Regions from separate parts of the Acidaminococcus sp. genome, predicted to be linked through region 1. Evidence: a T-box and tRNA genes for the amino acid it is inferred to sense, from the RefSeq annotation. Region 1 holds a T-box; the other holds one or more tRNA genes.

What was found. A T-box is a leader RNA that pairs with one kind of tRNA and senses whether it is charged. The one in region 1 lies ahead of ileS (isoleucine--tRNA ligase), so its partner is inferred to be a tRNA-Ile.
Region 2: it has a tRNA-Ile gene. The T-box ahead of ileS (isoleucine--tRNA ligase) is inferred to sense a tRNA for this amino acid. The anticodon was not compared.

Annotation. Positions count from the first base shown of each region.
Region 1 covers NZ_DBMBXK010000004.1:35,290-43,597, forward strand. The annotation lists gene ACZOF8_RS03425 (sodium ion-translocating decarboxylase subunit beta) at 1-286, opposite strand, end outside; gene ACZOF8_RS03430 (alpha-hydroxy-acid oxidizing protein) at 518-1,531, shown strand; gene ACZOF8_RS03435 (TrkH family potassium uptake protein) at 1,544-2,872, shown strand; gene ACZOF8_RS03440 (potassium channel family protein) at 2,889-3,548, shown strand; gene ACZOF8_RS03445 (TrmH family RNA methyltransferase) at 3,545-4,327, shown strand; T-box leader at 4,370-4,582, shown strand; gene ileS (isoleucine--tRNA ligase) at 4,679-7,423, shown strand; gene ACZOF8_RS03455 (metal-sensing transcriptional repressor) at 7,875-8,165, shown strand; gene ACZOF8_RS03460 (heavy-metal-associated domain-containing protein) at 8,208-8,308, shown strand, end outside.
Region 2 covers NZ_DBMBXK010000009.1:14,270-22,577, forward strand. The annotation lists gene ACZOF8_RS07220 (tartrate dehydrogenase) at 1-33, opposite strand, end outside; gene ACZOF8_RS07225 (LysR family transcriptional regulator) at 192-1,073, shown strand; gene glyS (glycine--tRNA ligase subunit beta) at 1,260-3,320, opposite strand; gene glyQ (glycine--tRNA ligase subunit alpha) at 3,326-4,198, opposite strand; tRNA gene ACZOF8_RS07240 (tRNA-Ile) at 4,420-4,494, opposite strand; gene rpoD (RNA polymerase sigma factor RpoD) at 4,533-5,729, opposite strand; partial or broken gene ACZOF8_RS07250 (RNA polymerase sigma factor region1.1 domain-containing protein) at 5,784-6,308, opposite strand; gene dnaG (DNA primase) at 6,360-8,171, opposite strand; gene ACZOF8_RS07260 (pyruvate, water dikinase regulatory protein) at 8,270-8,308, opposite strand, start outside.

The sequences.
Region 1 (8,308 bases):
CGATGAAGATCAGCACCGGGAACAGTTCGTTGGCGATGCCCATGTTGTACAGTACGGTAAGGAAGCCCGGTTCACCGCCCCCGGTGGGCATGACGGCAAAATGGCCGGGGATGTTGGCCAGGATGCAGCCCACCCCCATGGGGAAAAGGAGCACCGGCTCGTAGCCCTTCCGGACCCCCAGCCAGATCAGGATGGCCCCGATGGCCAGCATGACCCAGATGGTCCAGTCGCCCATGGCGAAGACCCCGGAAAACAGTTCCTGCAGTACTTGGCTTGCGTTTGACATACAATCACCTCATTGTAGAATGTGCCAGGTAGAACACCAAAAAAGAGGACCGGACATTTTTCAATGCCAGGTCCTCATGATCCCTCCTGCCCCTGTGCCATACGCAGGAAGGTTTTATCCATTTGTATGTGGGTATTATAGCGTATTTTGAGGGGGAGCGCAAGGGGGAAGTGTGGTATAATAGGATTCGAATCTGGAGGCGGTGCCTCCTACTACAGGGGAGTGACAGAAATGGATTTCAAGGAAGTTATGGAAAATGCCAGAAAATGTCTGGGTAAATGCAAGGGCTGCCCGGTGTGCAACGGGGTTGCCTGCCGGAACACCATTCCCGGCCCCGGGGCCAAAGGAGTGGGGGATACGGCCATTCGGAACTATGCCAAATGGCAGGACATCCGTGTGGTGATGGATACCCTTTGCGAAAAACGGCCGGTGGACACTTCCATCGAACTGTTCGGACGGACCTTCAAATATCCTATTTTCGCCGGGCCGGTGGGAGCTGTGGCCATGCACTACAGCGACAAATACAATGATGTGACCTACAATGCGGAACTGGTGCCCGGGTGCGCGGAAGCGGGCATCGCCGCCTTTACCGGGGACGGGATGGATCCCCAGGTGATGCAGGGAGCCACCGCTGCCATCAAGGCCTGCGGAGGCGTGGGGGTGCCTACGGTGAAACCCTGGAACGCCCAGATGATCGCTGAAAAAATGGACCTGGTGAAACAATCCGGGGCCTTTGCCGTGGCCATGGACGTGGATGCGGCCGGGCTGCCCTTCCTGAAGAATTTCGTCCCCCCTGCGGGCAGCAAATCCGTGGAAGAAATGCAAGCCATCATCAAAGACGCGGGTCTGCCCTTCATCATCAAGGGGATCATGAGCGTGAAGGGGGCCCTGAAGGCCCGGGAAGCCGGTGCTTCTGCCATCGTGGTGTCCAACCATGGGGGCCGGGTGCTGGACCAGAGCCCGGCAACGGCGGAAGTCCTGGAAGAAATCGCCGTAGCCGTAGGCGGCACCATGAAGATCTTTGTGGACGGGGGCATCCGCAGCGGGGTGGATGTGTTCAAGGCCCTGGCCCTGGGGGCTGACGCGGTGCTCATTGCCCGTCCCTTCGTAAACGCGGTCTATGGGGGCGGCAAGGAAGGCGCCAGACTCCTGGCGGACAAACTGGGGGCGGAACTGGCGGACACCATGGAAATGTGCGGCGCCGCTTCCCTGAAGGAAATCTCTTCGGAAATGGTCCGGAAATAAGGTGGAGGGGCTTTGAACCAGATTAGACATTTTTCCCCTTCCCAGCTGATCGCCCTGACTTTCGCCGGGCTGATCCTGGCCGGGGCCCTGCTGCTGATGCTGCCCTTTGCCGGCCGGGAAGGGGCAGGGCTGTCCTTTGTGGACGCTCTCTTCACCGCCACTTCCGCCTCCTGTGTCACCGGCCTTGTGGTGGTGGATACAGGGACGTATTTTTCTACTTTCGGCCAATTGGTGATCATCGCCCTGATCCAGCTGGGGGGCCTGGGACTGGTGCTGTTCGCCACGTTGTTTTCCGTATTGCTGCGGAAAAAGATCGACCTGCAATCCCGGCTGAACATCCAGGCTTCCCTGAACCAGGACGAACTGGATGGGGTGGTGCGGATGAGCCTGCGGATCGCCAAATACACGGCGGTGATCGAAGGGTTCTTCGGCACGGTGCTGGCCTTCCGGTTCTGGCCCCAGTACGGCCTCCGGGGGATCTACTACGGCTACTGGCACGCGGTGTCTGCCTTCTGCAACGCCGGGTTCGACCTGTTCGGCCACTACCAGAGCCTGACGGCTTTTGTGGGGGATCCGGTGGTGAACCTGTCCATCGGCCTGCTGATCATCCTGGGGGGCCTGGGGTTCGCGGTGATGCGGGACGTGCTCCAGAAACGGAACTTCCAGCGGCTGAAGCTCCACAGCAAAATGGTGCTGACAGTGACCGGGCTGCTGATCGCCATCGGGATGATCGGGTTCGCTCTGCTGGAAAGCCGGAATCCTGCCACCCTGGGCAGCCTCAGCACCGGGGATGCCTTCTGGGCCAGCTTCATGCAGTCGGTGAGCCCCCGGACCGCCGGGTTCAACTCCGTGGACCTGAACAGCCTCCGGGTGCCCACCATGATCCTCACCATTTTCCTCATGTTCATCGGGGCATCCCCGGCATCCACCGGGGGCGGCATCAAGACCACCACCTTTGCCCTGCTGCTGCTGAACATCTGGCAGGTGGTCCGGGGCAAAAGCGAATGTGAGATCTTCGGACGGCGGATCGGGGAGGAGACCCTGTTCCAGGCCTTCGCCATCACCAGCCTGTCCCTTCTGTGGGTGGCCTTTGCCACCCTGGCCCTCACCTGCCTGGAGGACACCAGCTTTCTGGCGGCGGCTTTCGAAGTGGTGTCCGCCTATGCCACGGTGGGGCTGTCCACCGGGCTCAGCCAGCATATCGGCACCGCCAGCAAGATCATCCTGATTTTGTCCATGTATGCAGGCCGGGTAGGGTTCATGACCTTCGCCCTGGCCCTGGCGGCCAACAAACCTTCGGGACACATCCATTATCCCAAGGAACATATCATCATCGGTTAGGAGTTATGGGGATATCATGAAAAACAAACAGCAATTTATCGTCTGGGGATTGGGCCGGTTCGGCAGCAGTGTGGCGGAAACCCTCACTGCCCTGGGTCACGAGGTCCTGGGCGTGGACAACAATGAAGATGTGGTGGAAAACATGGCGGACAAACTGACCCATGCGGTGGTCTGCGACGTAATCGACGAAAAGACGGTGAACAGCCTGGGGATCCGGAATTTCGACGTGGGGATCGTGGCCATCGGCACCCTGGAACCCAGCCTGCTGGCCACCATGCTGCTCCGGGAAGCGGGGCTGAAGACCATTGTGGCCAAGGCTTCCAATCCCATCCACGGGAAGATGCTGAAGAAGCTGGGAGCCACCAAGATCATCTATCCGGAACGGGACATGGGACGCCGGGTGGGCCACAACCTGGCCTACACCAATATCCTGGATTTTGTGGAACTGTCCGACAACATCTGCCTGATGGAAGTGAACCTGAGCCCCAAAATGGCTGGGAAAAGCCTGGCGGAAATGGACGTGCGCCGGAAGTACCAGGTGAACGTGGTGGCCATCAAACACCAGGACGGCTCCACGGAAATGACCCTGGAACCCACCAAGCCCCTTGCGGAAGGGGACCTTTTGGTGGTCATCGGCAGCCGGAAAAGTGTGGAAGCCCTGGAGGACGGCATATGATCAGTACCCTGACATCGTTGAAGAATGACCTGGTGAAGCGGGCGGCTTCCCTGAAAATGAAAAAATACCGCCAGAAGGAAGGCCTGTTCCTGCTGGAAGGGAAACGGGCAGTGGAAGAAGCCCTGGCTTCCCAATGGAATATCCGGGCCCTGTTCTTTACCCGGCTGCCGGAAGGCTGGGAACAAAAGGCGGAAGAAAGCAGCCTGCCCTGGTATGAAGTGCCCCTGCCGGTGCTCCAGAAGATCACCGCCACCGAAGACCCTCAGAGTGTGGCGGCCCTGGTGGAGATCCGGCCCCGGGACCTGGGGGATTTTGCCCCGGACCGGGGATTCGTGCTGGTGCTGGACCAGATCCGGGACCCGGGGAACCTGGGGACGTTGATCCGCACTGCCGATGCCCTGGGGGCCGCCGGGGTGGTGCTGCTGAAGGATACGGCGGACCTGTACAATCCCAAGGTGGTCCGGTCCACCATGGGGTCCCTGTTCCACCTGCCGGTGCTTACCGGGGTGGAGCCGGCGGACCTGGAAACCTGGTGCCGGAAAAACGGATACGCCCTGTGGGCCACGGCCCTGGAAGGGGCGGAAGACATGACGAAGCTCCAGTGGCCGGCCAAGACCGCCCTGGTGCTGGGCAGCGAGGCGGAAGGGGTGTCCCCGGAGCTCCTCAAAGCCGCGGACCAGAAGGTGAAGATCCCCATGGCCGGCCAGGCGGAAAGCCTGAACGTGGCTGTAGCCGGGGGCATCGTAATGTTCCAGGCGGCCCGCTCCTTTTCCAGTTGACCACCGGGTCTAAGAAGTGTATAATAAACACGAATTTCAAACCAACAGGCGATGACAGAGACAGTACGCTTCTGGCTGGTACAGCGATCCGGGGAGGGTGGGAGCCCGGACAGGAGGCCTTTTGCGGAAGATCACTCTGGAGCCGGTCTTTGAACCAGCAGTAGGGGACCCGGGTTATGACCGTTATCCCATACAAGAGTGGCAGCAAAGCTGTCATGAGGGTGGTACCACGGGCCCTTTTGTCCCGTCCCTTTCGGGGGACGGGATTTATTTTTTTGGAGGTGTGCAAGAGTGAGCAAGAAAGACGACAAGTACGCAGCAACCCTGAATCTTCCGGAAACGGAATTCCCCATGCGGGCAGGGCTGCCCAAACGGGAACCGGATTTCCTGGATTTCTGGTATAAAAATGATATCTATGGAGAAAAACAGAAGCTCCATGCAGGCCACAAGAAGTTCGTCCTCCACGACGGACCTCCCTACGCCAACGGCAAGATCCACATGGGCCATGCCCTGAACAAGGTCCTGAAGGACATCATCATCAAATACAAATACGCCCAGGGCTATGACACCCCCTACGTCCCCGGCTGGGATACCCACGGCATGCCCATCGAACATGCCTGCCTGAAGGCCACCGGGGTGGACCGTCACAAGCTGTCCCCGGTGGAACTGCGGAAAATGTGCCGGGAATATGCCCTCCAGTGGATCGACACCCAGCGGAAGGACTTCAAACGGCTGGGTGTGCTGGGCGACTGGGACCATCCCTATGTAACCCTGGATCCTCATTTCGAAGCGGAACAGATCCGGGTGTTCGGCACCATGGCCAACAAGGGCTACATCTATAAAGGGAAGAAGACCGTATACTGGTGCCCTCACTGCGAAACTGCCCTGGCCGAAGCGGAAATCGAATACGCCGACCAGAAGACGCCCACCATTTTCGTGAAGATGCCGCTGGTAAAAGACAACGGGCTGACTCCGGAAGCCGCCAAGGGCAAAAAAGCTTATATGGTGATTTGGACCACTACCCCCTGGACCATTCCTGCCAACGTGGCTGTGGCCCTGAACCCGGACTTTGACTATGCCTGGGTGGAATACAACGGGGAAGTGCTGATCATGGCCGCCGATATGGTGGACAAAGTGGCCCAGGAATGCGGGGTGGAATTCGGCCCTGTGCTGGGGACCACCAAAGGCCGTGCCTTTGAATATGCGGAATGCGAACATCCCTTCCCGGAATACAACCACCGGAAATCCCTGGTGGTGCTGGCTGACTATGTGGACAAGGAAGCCGGTTCCGGCTGCGTCCATACGGCTCCCGGCCATGGGGACGTGGACTATCTCACCGGTCTGAAATACAAGCTGCCCATCCTGTGCCCGGTGGACCAGAAGGGCTGCTTCACTGAAGAAGCCGGGGAACTGTTCCAAGGCAAGTTCGTCTTTGACAGCAACGGCTTGGTGATCAAACATCTGGCGGAACAGAACGCCATCCTGGGCAAAAAGACCATCCATCACCAGTACGCCCACTGCTGGCGCTGCAAGAACCCCATTATCTTCCGGGCTTCCGAGCAGTGGTTCGCTTCCGTGGACGGGTTCCGGGATGAAGCCCTGAAGGCCATTTCCGAAGACGTCCAGTGGATCCCCAGCTGGGGGGAATCCCGGATCCACAACATGGTGGCCGACCGGCATGACTGGTGCATTTCCCGGCAGAGAGTCTGGGGCGTGCCCATTCCCATCTTCTACTGCGAAGACTGCGGGGAACCTCTGATCAACGAAGACACGGTGGAAAAGATCGCCACCATTTTCGATAAAGAAGGCAGCGACGCCTGGTGGAACCACACCGCCGAAGAACTGCTGCCGGAAGGGACCAAATGCCCCAAATGCGGGGGCACCCACTTCCGGAAGGAAAAGGACATCATGGACGTGTGGTTCGACAGCGGCTCCTCCCACATGGGGGTATGCAAGCGCCGTCCGGAACTGAGCTGGCCCGCGGACATGTACCTGGAAGGCAGTGACCAGCACAGAGGCTGGTTCCAGAGCTCCCTTCTGACCAGTGTGGCCGTCACCGGCAAGGCTCCCTACCGGAGCGTGCTGACCCACGGCTATGTGCTGGACGGGGAAGGCCGGAAAATGTCCAAATCCTTGGGGAACGTGGTGGTGCCCCAGGAAGTCATCGATCAGTACGGAGCGGATATCGTCCGGCTGTGGGCGGCTTCTTCCGACTACAAGCAGGATGTGCGGATCTCCCCGGTGATCCTGAAGCAGCTGGCGGAAGCCTACCGGAAAGTCCGGAACACCATCCGGTACATCCTGGGGAACACCCATGATTTCGATTATGAAACCCAGAAGGTGGCCTTTGCCGACATGGAAGAACTGGACCAGTGGGCCCTCATGCGCTTCGAAGCCCTGAAGAAGGACGTGACCGAAGCCTATGAAACCTACGACTTCCACGTGCTGTTCCATGCCATCCACGATTTCTGCACCGTGGACATGAGCTCCTTCTATCTGGACATCATCAAAGACCGTCTGTACACCAGTCGGAAGGACAGCAAGGCCCGCCGGTCCGCCCAGACCGCCATGACCCAGATCCTCCGGGAACTGATGGTGATGCTGATGCCGGTGCTGAGCTTCACCATGGAAGAAGTGTACCAGTATATGAACAAACCGGCTGATGCTCCCCAGAGCGTGCAGATGCTGCCCTGGCCCCAGGCCCATCCGGAATATGTGAAGGAAGACCTGAAGGCCAAATGGGATGCCTTCATCGCCATCCGGGGTGAAATCACCAAGGTGCTGGAAGGGGCCCGCCGGGCCAAGACCATCGGCCATTCCCTGGATGCCAAGGTGGAACTGTTCGCCACCGGGGATGCCCTGGCGGAACTGAAGGCCGTGGAAAAGGATCTGCCGGCGCTCCTGATCGTGTCCCAGGCGGAAGTCCACGAAGGGCTCACCGACGCCGGGGAAGCCACCGGCCGGGACGACCTGAAGGTGCTGGTGGAAGCTGCCGAAGGGGAGAAATGTGAACGGTGCTGGTGCTACAGCAAGACCGTAGGCCAGGATCCCAAGCATCCCACCCTGTGCGCCAAGTGCTGTGAGGCGGTGGAGTGACACTGGCTGTCAATAGTCAATAGTCAATGGTCAATGGCCGGATGAGGCCAAACGCGGCAGGCGTTTGGCGTTGAAGGGAAACGCAGCCGGGGGCTGCTAACCCACCACCAGCCTTGCGGCTGGTCCCCCGCCCTTGAAAAGGGCGGATATACGCTCGGGCCTCCGGCCCATTGCTTGGGGCACCAGGGCAGCAAGTCTGCATACCCTGAAATGAAGGATTGCGCGTACCTCAAAACGAGGGACTTTATGTCCCGAGTTTTTATCCGCCCTTTACAAGGGCGGGGGACCGTTGCGCTGGCGCAATGGTGGTGGGTTAGCCGCCTTGGCGGCGTTTCCCATCGTGGCCAAACGCATTTGCGTTTGGCTTCCATCGGTTGCTGACCAAAAAGGGATTGTCACTTGACAATCCCTTTTTCCATGGCTACAATATACGCAACGGAGGTATAGTACCATGGAACATCTGAAGACAATGCGGGACAAGAATGGGAAGGATTATCAGGACCTGATCACCCGTCTGAACCGGATCGAAGGCCAGGTGCGGGGAGTGAAAAAAATGCTGGAAGAAGACCGGTACTGTGTGGACATCCTGACCCAGGTCAGTGCCATCACCTGCGGCCTCAATGCCTTCAATAAAAAGCTCCTGGCCAACCACATCAAAAGCTGTGTGGTCAACGACATCCGGGCCGGGGACGATTCTGTAGTGGACGAACTGTGCGAAACCCTGCAGAAACTGATGAAATGAAAAAACGGCGTACTGCCTGTGGAAATTGAAGGAGGAACTGTAATGGAAAAAGAACTGAAAGTCAATGGAATGATGTGCGTCAACTGCCAGAAACACGTCCATGATGCCCTGGCCGCCATGGCCGGCGTATCCAGTGTGGACGT
Region 2 (8,308 bases), on a different contig from region 1:
GATTACCGCAATTTTGTAGATCTTCTTTTCCATTGCCGTTCCTTCTTTCTTCCAGATTCCAAAATCCCATGGACGGTCTTGCTCTTTCATGGTATTACTATACTATGGAAACGGTATTTTGTGAACTTTCTGTCATTCAGTCAGACTAGCGGAAAGTTTGGCAAATCCAAAAGAATGAGGAGGGTCATCCCATGTCCATTACCCCGGAGCAGATCCGGTACTTCATCACCGCCTGCCATTACATGAATTTCACCAAAGCCGCCGAAGAACTGCACCTGACCCAGCCCGGGCTCAGCAAAGCCATCCGGGAACTGGAAAGCCAGTGCGGGGCCGCCCTGTGGGAGCGGCATCACAACTCCCTGGCCCTGACCCCTGCCGGCCGGGTCTTCCTGGAACAGGCCCGGAAGTTCCAGGACCAGTATGAACAACTGGAAGCCACCGCCCGGTCCCTGGGATCCGGGGAAGCCCTGCTGCGGATCGGCCTGGTGCCCATGTGCGGCAACACTATTTTTCCCGGTCTCCACCGTGCTCTCCAGGAAGCCTGGCCTCAGCTGCGGATCATCACCACCGAAGCCACCGGCCCCATCCTGTATTCCCTGCTGGACCAGCAGGAAATCGACCTGGCCCTGTGCGTCACCAACCATCTGCCGGAGGCTCCCTACCACTGCCGGGTTTTGAAGGACAGCCGTCTCATGCTGTTCGTCCACAAGGACCATCCCCTGGCCACCCGGTCTTCCGTGGACCTGAAAGATCTGGAGGACGAACCCCTGGTGCTGTTTACCGACCAGTTCGGCCAGACCCGGTACCTGCGCCGGCTGTTCGCCGCCTGCCAGGTCCACCCCCGGATCCTCCACCAGACCTCCCAGGTATTCACCATCCTGGAATACATCCGCCACCAGGCCGCCCTGGGTTTTCTTTCTGAAGAATTTGCCCAGGACGAAAAGAACCTGGTGGCCATCCCCGTGAACCAGATTGCCACCGGCCACGTGAATTTCGTCTGGAACCGGGATCCGGACCAGTTCCCCGCCCTGAAGCGGTTTTTGGAGTTTGTGGAAAATAGGTGGCCCCGGTAGGGACAGCAGGACCTGTCTGCAGTCTCTAGTCAGCAGTCCACAGTGAGCTTTTTGATTTACATTGTAAATCAACTATATTATAATTTTGGCTGATTTATTTAATAGGTAATCAAAAAAAGGACCCGTTTCCCGGCAGGGGAACGGGTCCTTTCCTACGGCCGCTGACCGTGGACAGCTGACAGTTCTTTATTTCATTACCAGCTGGCTCAGATCTGCCACCTGGTTTACCTGCTTCTTCACCTGGTTCAGCAGGGCCAGACGGTTGTTCTTTACTTTTTCGTCCTTGTCCATGACCATCACCGCGTCGAAGAAGGCGTTGACGGGTGCGGCCAGTTCATCGTTGGCAGCCAGCAGGTCGGCGTACTTCCGGTCGGCAGCCAGAGGAGCGGTGGCAGCAGCCACTTTTTCCACAGCTTCGAAGAGGGCCTTTTCTGCGGCATCCTGGAAGAGGGCGGCATCCACAGGGGCTTCCACCACATTGTTCTTGCTGATGTTTTCCACCCGGGTGAAGGCCTGGATGCTGTCGGCGGCTTTATCCGTTTCCAGATAAGCAGCCAGGGCATCGGCCCGGACGAAGATGTCTGCCAGGTCGTCCAGTCCCGGAGCGGCCAGGACGGCATCCACCACGTCATACCGGACCCCTTTGTCCAGCAGCATGTTCTTGGCCCGCTGGGCGAAGAAGTCGGCCACTTCATCCAGCAGCTTGGCTTCGTTTTCCACTTCCACCGGCAGGTTCTTCAGGGTTTCCGCCAGTACGGCCCGGAGCGGGAAGTGGACTCCGCCGTCGGCCACGATGTTCAGGATGCCCAGAGCCTGACGGCGCAGGGCGTAGGGATCCTGGGACCCGGTGGGCGCCATGCCCCGGCTGAAGGTGGCCACAATGTTGTCCAGTTTGTCCGCCACAGCCAGAATCCGGCCTTCGTTGCTCTGGGGCAGTTCATCGCCGGCAAACCGGGGCATGTACTGTTCCCCGATGGCCTGGGCCACTTTCTCCCCTTCCTTGTCCAGGAGAGCATATTCCTTGCCCATGGTGCCCTGGAGTTCGGTGAATTCTGTTACCATGCCGGTGACCAGATCCGCCTTGGACAGGAGGGCAGCCCGTTCCACGGCCTTGGCATCCGCTTCCAGGCCGGTGGCTTTCACCAATACGTCGCACAGCTTCTGGAGCCGTTCCGTCTTGTCATACATATTCCCCAGGCCGTGCTGGAAGGCCACTTCGTGGAGTCCTTCCCGGTGCTGGGCCAGGGATTTCTTCCGGTCGTTGTCGAAGAAGAACACTGCATCGTCCAGACGGGCCCGGAGCACCCGTTCATTCCCGTGGGTCACGATGTCCAGATGTTCCTTGCCCCCGTTGCGGACGGTGATGAATTTTGGCATCAGTTTCCCATCCTTGTCGAACATGGGGAAGTACCGCTGATGATCCCGCATGGGGGTGATGATGGCGCAGTCCGGCAGACGCAGGTACTTGTCATCGATATGGCCGCACAGTGCCGTGGGATATTCCACCAGGAAGGTGACTTCTTCCAGCAGGTCCGGAGAAATGGCGGCTTTGCCTCCTTCGGCCACAGCCAGGTCTTCGATCTGTTTCCGGATGGTTTCCCGGCGTTTGTCCACGTCCACCATGACGAAGTTGTCTTCCATGGTCTTTTCGTAGGAAGCAGCGTCCGGGATGGTGATCAGATGGTTGCTCAGGAACCGGTGGCCCCGGGCTTCTCTGCCGCTCTTTACATCGTTGGCTTCCACCGGGATCACCTGGTCATCCAGGAGAGCCACCATCCAGCGGAAAGGACGGACGAACCCGAAATCATAGTCAGCCCACCGCATGGTTTTGGGGAAGTTCAGAGAATGGAGGATGTCATCCAGGATGGCCGGCAGCAGGTCGATGGTCTTTTTGCCTTCCAGATGCTTCACGGCATACACATAGCCGTCCTTCTGGACCAGGTCCTTTACATCCACACCCTGGCCCCGGGCAAATCCCTGGGCGGCACGGGTGGGGTTCCCTTCCTTGTCAAAGGCAATCTTCAGGGACGGCCCCTTGCTTTCCACATTGGAGTCTTCCTGTTTTTCCGCTACCCCTTCCGCCAGGAAAGCCATCCGGCGGGGAGTCCCGTACACTTTCACCGTGCTGAAGGGGATCCGGGCTTCGGCCAGTTTCTTCCCGGCCAGTTCCTTGTATTCCTTCAGGATGCCGGGCATGTATTGGGCCGGCATTTCTTCCGTTCCGATTTCATATAATAAATTTGCCATATCCATTACCCTCTCTTCAGCATGGGGAATCCCAGTTTTTCCCGTTGTTCCACATAGGCCGCCGCACACAGCCGAGCCAGTGCCCGCACCCGGGAAATGTAGTTGGTCCGTTCGCTGACGCTGATGGCGCCCCGGGCATCCAGCAGATTGAAGGTGTGGGAGCATTTCAGCACATAGTCATAAGCCGGACGGATGTTGCCGGTGAGGATGACCCGTTTGGCTTCCTTTTCGTACTTGTCGAACAGGTCGAACAGCAGGTCGATGTCGGCGATGTCAAAGCTGTACCGGGACTGTTCCACTTCGTTGGTGTGGAACACATCCCCGTAGGTCACATCCCCCACCCACTGGAGGTCGTAGACGTTTTCCACCCCCTGGATGTACATGGCCAGCCGTTCCAGGCCATACGTGATTTCCACAGCCACCGGTTTGATGTCGATGGAACCCACCTGCTGGAAATAGGTGAACTGGGTGATTTCCATCCCGTCCAGCCAAACTTCCCAGCCCATACCCCAGGCCCCCAGGGTGGGAGATTCCCAGTTGTCTTCCACGAACCGGATATCATGTTCTTCCGGATGGATGCCCAGTTCCCGCAGGCTTTCCAAGTACAGTTCTTGGATGTTGCTGGGGGACGGCTGCATGATCACCTGGAACTGGTGATGCTGATACAGACGGTTGGGGTTGTCCCCGTACCGGCCGTCAGCAGGACGGCGGGAAGGTTCCACATAGCACACGTTCCAGGGTTCCGGCCCCAGTACCCGCAGGAAGGTGGACGGGTTCATGGTCCCGGCGCCCTTTTCCACGTCATAAGGCTGAGCCATGATGCAGCCCTGGTTGGCCCAGTACTTCTGCAGGTTCAAAATGATGGTCTGAAAATCCATTTTCTCTCCTCCTATACAAAAACTCCCGTCTCTGTAATATAGACAGGATACTCTACATTACAGGGACGGGAGGTTGTTCCGCGGTTCCACCCTGTTTGCCGCCCGAAAGCGGCCTCTCTTGTGAAGCGAACGCTCAGGGATGCCAACCCCCTCATTGCGTATTACAGAGGAACTATAACAAATCAGGCGGAACTTGTCAAGTTCCGCCTGGATTTTTCAGTTGGTGGGCCCACAAGGATTCGAACCTTGGACCAACCGGTTATGAGCCGGGGGCTCTACCGCTGAGCTATAGGCCCACGCTAAAATTATAAACCAGAAAAGGAAATTCTGTCAATTATTCCAGGAATTCCTTCAGGGGTTTGCTCCGCTTGGGGCTCCGCAGTTTCCGCAGGGCCTTGGCTTCGATCTGCCGGATCCGTTCCCGGGTGACTCCGAAATACTGGCCCACTTCTTCCAGGGTACGGGTACGGCCGTCCATCAGGCCGAACCGCAGTTCCAGCACTCTCCGTTCCCGGGCGCTGAGATGTTCCTGGAGCACCTTGCCCAGCTGTTCCTGGAGCAGGGTGTAGGAAGCGGCATCCGCCGGAGACGGGGCTTCCTGGTCTTCGATGAAGTCTCCCAGATGGGAATCTTCTTCTTCCCCGATAGGAGTTTCCAGGGAAACCGGTTCCTGGGCGATTTTCTGGATCTCCCGGACCCGTTCCACAGGCACATCCATTTCCTTGGCGATTTCTTCCGGAGTCGGTTCCCGTCCCAGTTCCTGGAGCAGCTGCCGGGATACCCGGACCAGCTTGTTGATGGTTTCCACCATATGCACCGGGATCCGGATGGTCCGGGCCTGGTCGGCAATGGCACGGGTAATGGCCTGCCGGATCCACCAGGTGGCGTAGGTACTGAATTTGAAGCCCTTGTTGTAGTCGAACTTTTCGACGGCCTTGATCAGCCCCAGGTTCCCTTCCTGGATCAGATCCAGGAACAGCATGCCACGGCCCACATACCGTTTGGCAATGCTGACCACCAGCCGGAGGTTGGCTTCGGACAGGCATTTCTTGGCGTTGTCCCCGCAGAATTCCATCCGGTGGAGGAGACGGCTGAAGCGTTTTTTGGCTTCTTCGATCTTGCTCTTGGTTTCCTCATCCACTTTCTGGTGGAGGGCTTTGTCGTCGATCACGGCAAACAGTTCCTGGAGAGTCCCCAGGGTGCTTTCCTCGGCTTCTTCCGCCGGATCGTCCGGGTGGACGGACTTCACCGTATGGGCCACCTTGTATTTGTTTTCCTGGAGCAGCCGGTTCAGCCGCTTCTTTTCGTCCATGGTGAAAGCCTTCACCAGGTTCTGGTAGTCTTCCGTATCCAGGATGTGATCCGTATTGGACAGAAGCTGGGCCTTCCGGTAGGTCAGGGAAACGCTCCGGTTGTCCACCCAGATGCCTTCTCTGGTGAGCAGTTCATTGGCCTCGTCCAGCAGCTTGCCGATGGACAGCCGTTTGTTCACCGGCGGGAATTCCCCGTCCGGCTTGTCCCCTTTCAGGATGACTTTGGCCTGGTTGCCTTTGTCGGCCCGTTTGGCCAGTTTGATTTCATCATCCCCGGCCAAAAGAGGCACCCGGCCGATTTCCTTCAGATACATGCGGACCGGGTCATCCACAATGACCCCTTCCGGAACGGACAGGTTGGCCAGTTCCGATTCGTCCACTTTCAGTTCGTCTTCATCGATGGTTTCCGGTTCCTCATCTTCGGCTCCGTCATCCACCACTTCAATGTTCTTTTCAGCCAGTTTGGAATAGATGGCATCCATCTCATCTACAGAGACGGTGTCTTCGTTCTGCAGCCGGTCCTGGATTTCCTTGTAGGTGAGAACGCCGTGATTCTTTTTGGCCAGCGCTTCGAATTCCGCCAGGTATTCCGCCGCGGTTTTGGGTTTGTCTTTCTTGCCTGCCTTGCTTCTGGTTTTCGTTCCTGAACCCGCCTTTCCCGTGGTTTTTGCCGCCTTCTTCTTTCTGGGAGCAGCCTTGGCTTTCCCCACTGCCGTGGGCTGGGCCTCACTCTGTCCTTTCTCTGCTGCCGTGGCAGTCAGCTGCGGCTCCAATTCTTTCTTTTCTTTTTCAGTCATTGGGGCGTTCCCTCCTTTCTTTCAAATGAGAAAAATCTGCATTTCCCGGCTTCATACCGGTTTTGTCAATTTTCCTATCTCCAATTTTATTCGCCGACATTCTTCTAATTCCTGCAAAAATTTTTCATTTCCCTCTTTTTCATATTTTTCCGCCAGTTGGCTGTGTTTTTCATATTCCCGGTCCAGGGCTGCAATCTGCAGCCGCCGGAGGCAGTCCTCCAGGATGGAGGGCAGGGTGCCCTTTTCCACATTGAGGCTCAGGATCCCCGTCAGTTCTGCCGCTCCCTCTTCTTCCAGATGGGGGAACAGGTCCCGGGGATCCCGGTAGGTCCCTTCCTGGACCATCCGGAGGAAGGTGGTGAAAATGGCCTGCCGGGCCGGGGTGGTGAAGGATTCCAGATGGGCGATGCCCTCCTGGCCCGGACGGGGCGGGATTCCTTCCAGGAAAGCCCGGAGCACCAGCCGTTCCGCCTGTTCCGTAGGGCTGGTCACCTTCACCTGCCGCTGGGTGAGCCATTCCGGATTGTAGCTCCGGCCCCCGAACTGACCCTGGGTCAGCTTCCGGTATTCGCTCTGGATCAGCCCTTCGTCAATGGCCAGCCGCCGGGACAGATCCCGTATCCGTTCCCCCACTTCCACGTCGCTCTGGCAGTCCCGGAACAGGGGCAGCACTTTGGCCACCGCTTCCACTTTGCCTCCCAGGGTCTCCAGATCACATTCTCCCAGCACCGTATCCATCTGGTAGTCCATGCCCGGTTTAGCATTCTTCAGCAGTTCCTCGAAGGCTTCCCTGCCTTCCTTTCGGATGAATTCGTCCGGATCCTTCCCGTCGGTCACATGCATCACCCGGCATTTGAGCCCGGCCTGGAGGGCCAGGGGAATGGCCCGCATGGCCGCCGCCCGTCCGGCCCGGTCGCTGTCGAAACAGAAGACCACTTCCGGGGTGAGCCGCTTCAACAGGGCCGCCTGATGGTCCGTAAAAGCCGTACCCATGGAGGCCACCGCCCAGTCGATGCCGGCGGCATGGAGGCTGATGGCGTCCATGTGTCCTTCCACGATCAGGGCCTGCTGCCGTTTCCGGATGGGGCCGGAAGCCCGATCCAGGCCGAACAGCAGATTTCCCTTGTGGAACCAGGGGGTTTCCGGGGTGTTCATGTACTTGGCCGGGGAGGCGTCCTTGTCCAGGATCCGGCCGGTAAAGCCTACCACCCGGCCCCGGGGATCCCGGATGGGAATCATTACCCGGGCCCGGAATTTATCGTAGACTCCGGTGCCCCGCTGCCTGGGACTGACCAGCCCCGCCTTCAGCAGCACGGCTTCCGTCACCCCCCGTTTTTCCAGGGCGGTGGAAAGAGTCTGGAAATCCGGCGGGGCCAGCCCCAGGCCGAAGGACTCGATAATGTCCTTCCCGATGCCCCGGCCGGCCAGGTACTGGATCCCCCGCTCCCCGTACCGGGTGTTCACCAGACAGGAGTGGAAGAACCGGGAAGCCAGGTCGTTGGCGGCCAGCACTTCTTTCGTTTCCTTTTCCCGGGCGATTTCCCGGGCGGATTTGGCCCGTTCCGGCACCGGGATCCCGTACTTCTCCGCCAGCTGCTTCAGGGCTTCCGGGAAGGTCAGATTGTCCCGCTTCATCACATAGGAGAACACATCTCCCCCGGCCCCGCAGCCGAAGCAGTGGAACAGCCCCCGGGCCGGATCCACCTTGAAGGAAGGAGTCTTTTCCCCATGGAAGGGACAGCAGCCCCAGTACTGGGTGCCACGGCGCTTCAGGTTCACCGTTTCGGAAACGATGGCCAGGATATCCGCGGCCTGCCGCACCTGCTCTTTGAAATTGGTCATTTTTTCTTTCAGTTCATCCATGGGATCCTTCCTTCTTCACTCCTGCAGTACTGTATGTATTCGACAAAAAAGAGGAAATTCCTGCTAATACAGAAATTTCCTCTTGACAAAATCCCTTTTCAGGATTCGTAGTCAAAACGTTTCCGGAGATATTCCAG